DNA from 2 places in the Weizmannia sp. FSL K6-0777 genome. Region 2 is predicted to be linked to the other one. Evidence: riboswitches for the same ligand, from Rfam matches in the RefSeq annotation. Region 2 holds a riboswitch; the other holds the start of a gene.
What was found. A riboswitch is a leader RNA that binds a small molecule or an ion and turns the genes downstream of it on or off. The one in region 2 is predicted to bind FMN.
Positions count from the first base shown of each region.

Region 1: linked by a shared signal. The riboswitch ahead of ribD (bifunctional diaminohydroxyphosphoribosylaminopyrimidine deaminase/5-amino-6-(5-phosphoribosylamino)uracil reductase RibD) and the one ahead of NST70_RS08705 (ECF transporter S component) in region 2 are both predicted to bind FMN.

Region 1 covers NZ_CP151971.1:3,570,269-3,574,683, reverse strand. Annotated here, with positions in the region: gene NST70_RS17095 (mechanosensitive ion channel family protein) at 1-192, shown strand, start outside; gene NST70_RS17090 (DUF951 domain-containing protein) at 182-382, shown strand; gene ychF (redox-regulated ATPase YchF) at 543-1,643, shown strand; FMN riboswitch at 1,718-1,857, shown strand; gene ribD (bifunctional diaminohydroxyphosphoribosylaminopyrimidine deaminase/5-amino-6-(5-phosphoribosylamino)uracil reductase RibD) at 1,974-3,086, shown strand; gene NST70_RS17075 (riboflavin synthase) at 3,067-3,714, shown strand; gene NST70_RS17070 (bifunctional 3,4-dihydroxy-2-butanone-4-phosphate synthase/GTP cyclohydrolase II) at 3,732-4,415, shown strand, end outside.
Region 2 covers NZ_CP151971.1:1,850,236-1,854,650, forward strand. Annotated here, with positions in the region: gene NST70_RS08695 (helix-turn-helix domain-containing protein) at 1-732, opposite strand, end outside; gene NST70_RS08700 (ferredoxin) at 998-1,246, shown strand; gene NST70_RS08705 (ECF transporter S component) at 1,277-1,855, opposite strand; FMN riboswitch at 2,003-2,138, opposite strand; gene NST70_RS08710 (peptidoglycan DD-metalloendopeptidase family protein) at 2,209-2,925, opposite strand; gene NST70_RS08715 (ATP-binding protein) at 3,034-4,415, opposite strand, start outside.

The DNA of each region.
Region 1 (4,415 bases), 1.7 Mb from region 2:
CTCAGGGTGGTAGCGGAAACCCTCCCGATGGCACACTGGTATATTGCGAGAGTGCTGAAAAAAGAAATTAAAAAAGCATTGGACGAAAATCGCATCCATGCACCTTATCCGAAAATGGTGACTTATTCCCGTACTGAGAAAGAAGAGGCATTGGCCGGCCAATTTCTAAAGGGGGATGAACATGGAAGATAAAAATTTCGGGTTGTATGATATTGTGGAAATGAAAAAGCAGCATCCGTGCGGCACAAACCGCTGGAAAATTATCCGGATGGGGGCGGATATCCGCATTAAATGTGAAGGATGTGGACATAGCGTGCTGCTGCCACGCAGGGAATTTGCCCGCAAACTGAAAAAAATCCTCGTTAAGCACGAAGAAGCATAGCCCTTTTATGGGTGTCTTTTTTTGGGAGCCGGGGTGCGGTTAAAATAAGGCCGGCAAACGAAACATGTTAACCGGGCGCATCCGGTGGCACCCCGGGGGTTTTTGATACAGCCGGGAAAAACTTGAAAGATACGAGAATGTTTGAAGGAGTGGACATAAAATGGCGTTAACAGCCGGAATTGTCGGTTTGCCGAATGTCGGAAAATCGACTTTATTTAATGCGATTACAAAAGCCGGGGCCGAATCTGCGAACTATCCGTTTTGTACAATTGACCCGAATGTCGGCATGGTGGAAGTGCCGGACGAACGGCTGGAAAAATTAACAGAACTGTACCATCCGAAAAAAACGGTCCCGACCACTTTTGAATTTACGGATATTGCCGGGATCGTCAAAGGCGCAAGCAAAGGGGAAGGGCTCGGGAATAAGTTTCTTTCCCATATCCGCCAGGTGGACGCAATCTGCCATGTCGTTCGTTGTTTTGAGGACGAGAACATTACACATGTTTCCGGGAAAGTCGATCCGATTGATGATATCGAAACGATCAATCTTGAATTGATCCTGGCCGATCTTGAAACGGTGGACAAGCGGATCGGGCGTGTAGAGAAAATCGCAAAACAGAAGGATAAAGAAGCCGTTGCCGAATATGAAGTGCTGACCAAATTAAAGGCGGCTTTTGAAGCGGAAAAACCGGCACGGGCGGTGGAACTGACCGAAGACCAGCAAAAAATCGTCAAAGGGTTCCAGCTTTTAACAAGCAAGCCGGTTTTGTATGTGGCCAATGTCGGGGAAGATGACATTCAGGATCCGTCTGCAAACCCGTATGTCGGGAAGGTGCGTGAATATGCCAAACAGGAAGGCGCGGAAGTGATTGTCATCTGTGCCCGCATTGAAGAAGAAATTGCCGAACTGGATGACGATGAGAAAAAGATGTTTTTAACCGAACTCGGCATCCAGGAATCCGGACTTGACCAGCTGATTAAAGCTGCTTACAGCCTGCTTGGCCTTGCGACTTATTTTACGGCCGGGGAACCGGAAGTCCGCGCGTGGACATTCAAAAAAGGCATGAAAGCCCCGCAATGCGCAGGCATTATCCATTCCGACTTTGAAAAAGGGTTTATCCGGGCTGAAACGGTGTCGTATGAAGATTTAATCAAATATGGCAGCGTGGCAGCAGCAAGAGAAGCCGGAAAAGTGCGCCTGGAAGGAAAAGACTACGTTGTCCAGGACGGCGATGTCATGCATTTCAGGTTTAATGTATAACAGGACTTTTGGACGAATATTCAAATTGTATTGAAAAAATTCAAATCATCCGTTAAAATAGGTATCAGTCGAATATTTTCCTTCGGGGCAGGGTGCAATTCCCGACCGGCGGTGATGAGGAAACTCAAAGCCCGTGACCCGTATTCTCCGGAATGCGGTGGATTTGGTGAAATTCCAAAGCCGACAGTGACAGTCTGGATGGGAGAAGGATCAAACGTTTCATTGGAACGTGTATTTCATGATGCCGTTTTGCCCCGCACATCTTCGTGCGGGTTTTTTGTTTTCACGGGTGTATGTTGGCGGAAATTGAATACAGGAGGCATGAAAGGATTGCAAAAAGAAGATTATATGCAGCTTGCACTCCATTTGGCCGAAAGTGTGGCCGGGCAGACTTCCCCGAATCCCCCGGTTGGAAGTGTCGTCGTGAAAAACGGCACGATCGCCGGGATGGCGGCCCACTTAAAGGCGGGAGAAAAACATGCGGAAAGGCTTGCGGTGGAACAGGCCGGGCCGCTTGCAGAGGGTGCTGAAGTTTTTGTGACGCTCGAGCCGTGTGCCCATTACGGAAAGACGCCGCCGTGCGCAGATTTTTTAATTGAAAAAGGCATCAAAACAGTATATATCGCTGCATTGGACCCCAATCCGCTTGTCGCAGGCAAAGGAATAGAAAAGCTCAGGCAAGCCGGAGTAAAAGTGGAAACCGGGATATTGAAGGAACAAGCGGAAAAGTTGTACCGCCCTTTTTTCCACTTTATTCAAACGAAAACACCGTTTGTCACTGTCAAAACCGCCATGACGGCAGACGGAAAAATTGCATCTGAAACCCGTGACAGCAAATGGATCACAAGTGAAGAAGCAAGGCGTGATGCCCGCCGGTTAAGAAGCAGGCATGATGCAATACTTGTCGGCATACAAACCGTTCTCCATGATAACCCCCTTCTCACCACACGTTTGCCCCATTCCGGGAAAAATCCTATTCGCATTGTATTAGACACCCATTTGCGCATCCCGCCGGAAGCGAAAGTGCTAAACGGCGATGCGCCAACCATTATTTTTTGCGGAAGCGATGCACCAAAAGAAAAAGAACAATGTCTGAAGCAGCTTGATGTCGAAGTGGTCCGCATGCCGCATGCCCGCCTCTTGATCCGTGACGTGTTAGCAGCGCTCGGGGAAAAAGGCATTATGACTTTACTCGTCGAAGGCGGCGCGGCAGTAAACGGCTCATTTTTAAAAGAAGGCGCAGTGCAGCAGTATATTTTTTACATTGCCCCGAAAGTGATCGGCGGGAAAAACGCGCCGTCCCCTTTCGATGGACACGGGTTTGGCAAGGTGGCCGATGCTTTGCCGCTCCGGTTTGAAAAAGTGGAACAGATCGGGCCTGATTTAAAAATCACGGCTGCCGTCCAAAAGGAGGTGCCGGCGCATGTTTACAGGGATTATTGAAGAAATCGGCATATTGAAACGTGTGGAAAGAGGCCCCCGCTCCCTTAAGCTTGCCGTACAGGCCAGGACGGTTCTCCAAGATGTACGGCTTGGCGACAGCATTGCAGTGAACGGTGTTTGCTTAACCGTCACATCCTATACGCCAAATGCATTTACGGCTGATGTCATGCCTGAAACATTTTTCAGCACGGCATTGGCCGGACTGAACATCGGCAGCAAAGTCAACCTTGAACGAGCAATGGCTGCAGGCGGGCGGTTCGGCGGGCATTTTGTCACAGGGCATGTTGATGGCACGGGCACGGTCTGTTTGAAACAAAGGATGGAAAATGCCGTTTATATCACGATTTCTGTTCCCTCCTCCCTGTCCGCCTTTCTGATCCCAAAAGGATCGGTTGCACTCGACGGCACCTCCCTGACTGTGTTCGGGGCTGCGGGCGGGCAATTAACCGTTTCATTGGTGCCGCATACGCAGCAGCATACGATATTGCCGGAAAAAAAGATTGGCGATGCCGTGAATATTGAATGCGATATTTTGGCCAAGTATATGGCAGGGCTGTTCAGGAACGGAGAACGGGCGGAAAAAGAGAGCGGCATGATGGCGCTCTTAAAAGACCAAGGTTTTATGTAAACAAAGGGGTGAAAAACTTGTTTCATACCATTGAAGAAGCAGTAGAAGACTTAAAGGCCGGAAAAGTCGTGATTGCCGTCGATGATGAAAATAGGGAAAACGAAGGTGATTTTATCGGCCTTGCGGAAAAAGCGACACCGGAAATGATCAATTTGATGGCCAAAGCAGGACGCGGGCTCATCTGTGCACCGATTTCGGCGGAAAAAGCACAGCAGCTCGATCTTTACCCGATGGCACGGCAAAATACCGACAGCCATGAAACGGCCTTCACCGTGAGCATTGACCATGCTGCCACCCGGACCGGCATCAGCGCATTTGAACGTGCCAAAACGGTCCGGCACCTGGCAGAAGACGGGGTAAAAGCCGAAGACTTTCACCGGCCGGGGCATATTTTCCCGTTAGTGGCCAAAGCAGGCGGCGTCCTGGAACGGTCCGGCCATACGGAAGCAGCCGTTGACCTGGCAAAACTGGCAGGCGCAAATCCGGCCGGCGTGATATGCGAAATCATGAATGAAGACGGCACGATGGCCCGCCTTCCCCAACTGGAGAAAATGGCCAAAAAATTTGGTATCAAACTGGTGACGATCCAATCGTTAATCGAGTACAGAAAAAAACATGAGAAACTGATTCAAAAAGAAGCGGAAATCACGCTGCCGACGCGTTACGGCACGTTCCGGGCTGCCGGCTACAAAGATCTGCTG
Region 2 (4,415 bases):
AAGCATTTGGTATAAATACCGGAATGTTTCAGGATCTCCAAGGATGCGCCGGACGATAAAATGAAGCAAATGCAAAAATCGGTACCAGTACTCTACAGGATCAAGGTGCAGGGCGGAGGCAGCCTGCGTGATCGTATATCCGATCCGGCCCGCACCCGTCAACCGAAGGACAAAAATTTCAGGCTTTTCCGGCGGGCTGCCGGAAAACAGGCTGTAAAATTCACGGTACAGATGCTCCGCTAACGCAATCCTGCTTTTTGCATGCTGTTTCAGCCAGTTTTTTGCCCAAGCCTGAAGAGCCGGGTCCCTTTGAACCGGATAATATACTTTATTTCCATACACTAAGTTGGATACGGCCTGGGTAATGAGATTCAACCTTTTCCAAAACAGATTTGCCGAATCCTGGTATTTCAAGCCGTCCAGGTAAGGAAACCGTTCTTCCATCCTGCCGGTTGCCAAAAGCAGGGCAGCACCTTTTTCTGTGACCACGCAGGCATCCGGGCCGCTTTTTTGCAGCAACCCGGCTTTTAATAGGGCCTCTACTTCGCGTGTGAAAGCCTCACGGGAAATAAATGGAAACGTTTGAAAGAGCCTGCCAATCTTGAAAAAATGGGAATCCTGGATCGTCTGTGCTGATTTTTTGCCGTTTAATAGATGAAAAACAGCATAAGGGGTGCGTTCTCCATTCAGGTTGCTGAAGCAATCCAGCAATACAGCCTGTAAAAAAGGCATCTGAATCCTCTCCTGTTCTTTAGCTGAAAAAAGGGGGAAGTGCAAGGAAAAATCGGGGGTTGGTTCTATTTTAACATGGAAACAGGCGATTTGTTTACCATTTTTTTCATTGATTCGACAGGTTTCACGAACTCCGCCAGCCCGCTATTGAAATAAGAAAAAAAGAGTTTTAAAATGAAGGAGAAACACCGGCATGCCTTCGTGCACATGACGAGGCTGCCTGTTTTTCTTTTCTGCCATGATTGAACAACGAGGAGGAATCAAAATGGCAAAGTTTACAATCGTGGACAAAGATACATGCATCGCTTGCGGCGCTTGTTCCGCCAGCGCTCCTGATATTTTCGACTATGACGATGAAGGGCTTTCTTTCGTGATTTTGGATGATAATAAAGGCACTGCGGAAGTCCCGGAAATATTGGAAGATGACCTGATGGATGCCTTTGAAGGATGCCCGACAGAATCGATTAAAGTTTCCGACAAGCCTTTTGATGGCGATCCGTTAAAATACGAATGAAAAAAGCAGGCTCAAATGGCCTGCTTTTTTTCATATTCTTTTTCCCCCAATGGCGGATGCTTTGTCAATCCAATTTTTCATTTTTGTAAACATGAGCATAAACAAAACCGTCACGATGAGGCCTTTTACAAGATTAAAAGGCAGCACGCCCGCCACAATATACGCTTTTACATTCCCGACCGAAAAGTTCATGAAGTACAGGTAAGCCGGTAAAATGACGAAATAATTTAAAATGCTCATACATACCGACATGGATACCGTGCCAGTGACTAGACCTACAGTCATGCCTTTTTTTGTCCGCATCCGTTTGTAAATGAGATATGTCGGCAGGACGAACAGCATCCCTGCAAAAAAGTTTGCCACATTCCCGATCGGTACCCCTGCTTCACTGCCGAGCGATAGATAATTCAGGATATTTTTGATCAGTTCCGCTACAACAGAAGCCATTGGCCCGTAAAGAAGGGCTGCCACCAATACCGGAATGTCGCTGAAGTCCACTGTTAAAAACGATGGAAAAGGCGGAACCGGAAATTTAATAAACATCAGCATAGAAGCCAGAGCACTGAGCAACGCGACCGCAACGAATTGCTTTACATCCCATTTCTTCATTTAAACTTCCTCTCTCCTTGTGACCGATTTATCATCAAAGGAAGAAAGGTGCCACGGACCAAAATGAAAAGCCCCTGACAAAATGTCGGGGGCTTTGTAATAGGCGAGTCCAAATAAGCGTTTAACACGTCATTAAACACTGGCAACCTTTATCTTCTCCCATCCAGACTATACTGTCGGTTTTGGAATTTCACCAAATCCTGCCGAAAATCCGGCTCGCGGACTGAAAGGCAACTGCCTTATCACCGCCGGTCGGGAATCTCACCCAGCCCCGAAGATAAATCGTATGAAATTTTGATTACAAGCTTATTATACATGCCGGCTGCCATTTTGTGAAGCATTCCGCACCACTTTCATTCATTTTTTATTTTCAGCACCTGGCCGGCCATAATCCGGTCCGACCGCAATTTGTTCCAGCTTTTCAGTCTTCCCACGCTCGTATGAAAATGGAGGGCAATGTTCCAGAGCGTGTCGCCTTTTTTCACAGTGTAAGCTGCAGGCTGAGGGACGGTGGAAGCAGCAAAAACCCCGTAAGGATCATGGGTCTTGGCGGAAACCGTCTGGCCCGGCGCGCCTGGTCCGAAGATCAAAAACGGGTCAATGGCGTTTTTCTTATCCGGCGTCCATGGCCCGTTATGCACTTCAAAATGAAGATGGATACCAGTTGAATGGCCGGTCGAACCCATATAGCCGACCACCTTTCCTTTTTCAACATGCTGCCCCGCTCTCACTGCCCTTCCGGCAAGATGGGCGTAAACCGTTTCATAACCGGACGGATGGCGGATAAAAACAACATGGCCGTAGGATGCGGACAGATAGGAACGGGTAACGGTACCTTCTTGGGCGCTGAATACTTTTGCGCGGTATCTTCCGGCAATATCAAGCCCTTTATGTGTGCCGTATCTTGTGTTAAATGTGTCGGAGATCGTCCCTGCCGCCGGAAAAATCCAGTCTTTTGTCGCTTCATGGATAACCGACCCGGATGCGGCTACGTCATTTGCCGAACAGGCAAACCCCAGGCATGCAGCTGTCAATGAAACGAAAAGGCATATTTTGATGTATGCCGGCAATTGATCCACCCCATTTTCATTTTTTCAATTCCGTTTCAAGCAAAGCCATCTTCTAAGATGCGCAAAAAACGGGAAAATATACAAAAAAAGGCAGACCCGGCGCAGAGGTCAGCCTTTTTTTGGAAGGAAAAATGAAAAGGTGGTCCCTTCCCCTAATTTGCTTTTGACAAAGATCCGGCCACCATGCCCTTCGACAATGTTTTTGGCAATCGCAAGGCCCAGCCCTGTTCCCGATTTGCCGCGCGTCCTTGCTTTATCCGCTTTGTAAAAGCGTTCAAATACAAACGGCAAATCCTCATCCGGTATACCGGATCCGTTGTCTTCGACGTGTACATATACGCCGCCGGGTGCTTCTTCCTCTTTTACTTTGACGTAACCGTTCGGGGAAGTATGCCGGAGGGCGTTATCAATTAAATTCGTCAGCACCTGTTCAATTCTGTCGGCATCGATTTCAAGGGTGAGATCGCTGTCCGAAGTCTCGCAAACGAGGTCGATTCCTTTTTCTTTCGCGATGCCGTTAAATTTATGTGTCACTCTTTCAATGAAACTGTTAAATGAGACCGGCTCCATTCTGAACGAAAAATGCCCTGCTTCCATTCTTGCCAGATCGAGCAGCTCATTGACAAGCCGGCCGATCCTTAGCGTTTCATCGTAAATGATTTTGGCAAATTCTTTCTTTTCTTCTTCACTTGCCGCAATATCATCAATGATCGCTTCGCTGTATCCCTGCAACATGGCAACCGGCGTCCGCAATTCGTGCGAAACGTTTGCGATAAAATCATCGCGCAGCTTGTCCAGCTTCCGTTCTTCCGTCATATCGCGGATAATGGTGACAACGCCGCGGATCCGGGACAAATTATAAAGCGGGCTTGCAATCATAACATAGTACCGGCCGTTGATTTCAATTTCATCCGTCTGTTCTTTCTCCGTTTCGACCACTTTCGCAAGCAATGCGGACAACCCTTCAGGAAGCGGGGCGTCTTTTGCAGCCTGGTTATGATACCAGTTTTGAAGAAACATCTCAGCCGGCGGGTTCATGATTAAAATGGCACCGTCCCGGTTAAAGGTCAAAACACCGTCGGCCATGCTGCTTAAAATATTCCGCAGCTGCTCTTTTTCCTGCTTTAAGGCGTCCATATTAAATTTAAGCTGTCGCCCCATCGTATTAAAAGCGGTGGCCAGTTCCCCGATTTCATCACGGGTTAAAATCGGCACCTTTTTGTCAAAACGCCCTTTTGCCACTTCAAAAGCCGCTTCCCGCATTTTATGCAATGGCCCGCCAATCCTTTTTGAAAGGAAGAAAGCAAAGCCGGTCGTTAAAATAATGGCAATGCCTGCACCGAGCAAAATGATTTTTGTCGTTTGCCGCGTCATTTCCTGAAGCACTTCCAATGACTGGTAAACAAATACCGCGCCCGGTTCTTCCCCCTTCACATGAAGCGGGACGGCCGTCACAATCACATGATGGTACTTATTGCGGGAAGACCCGC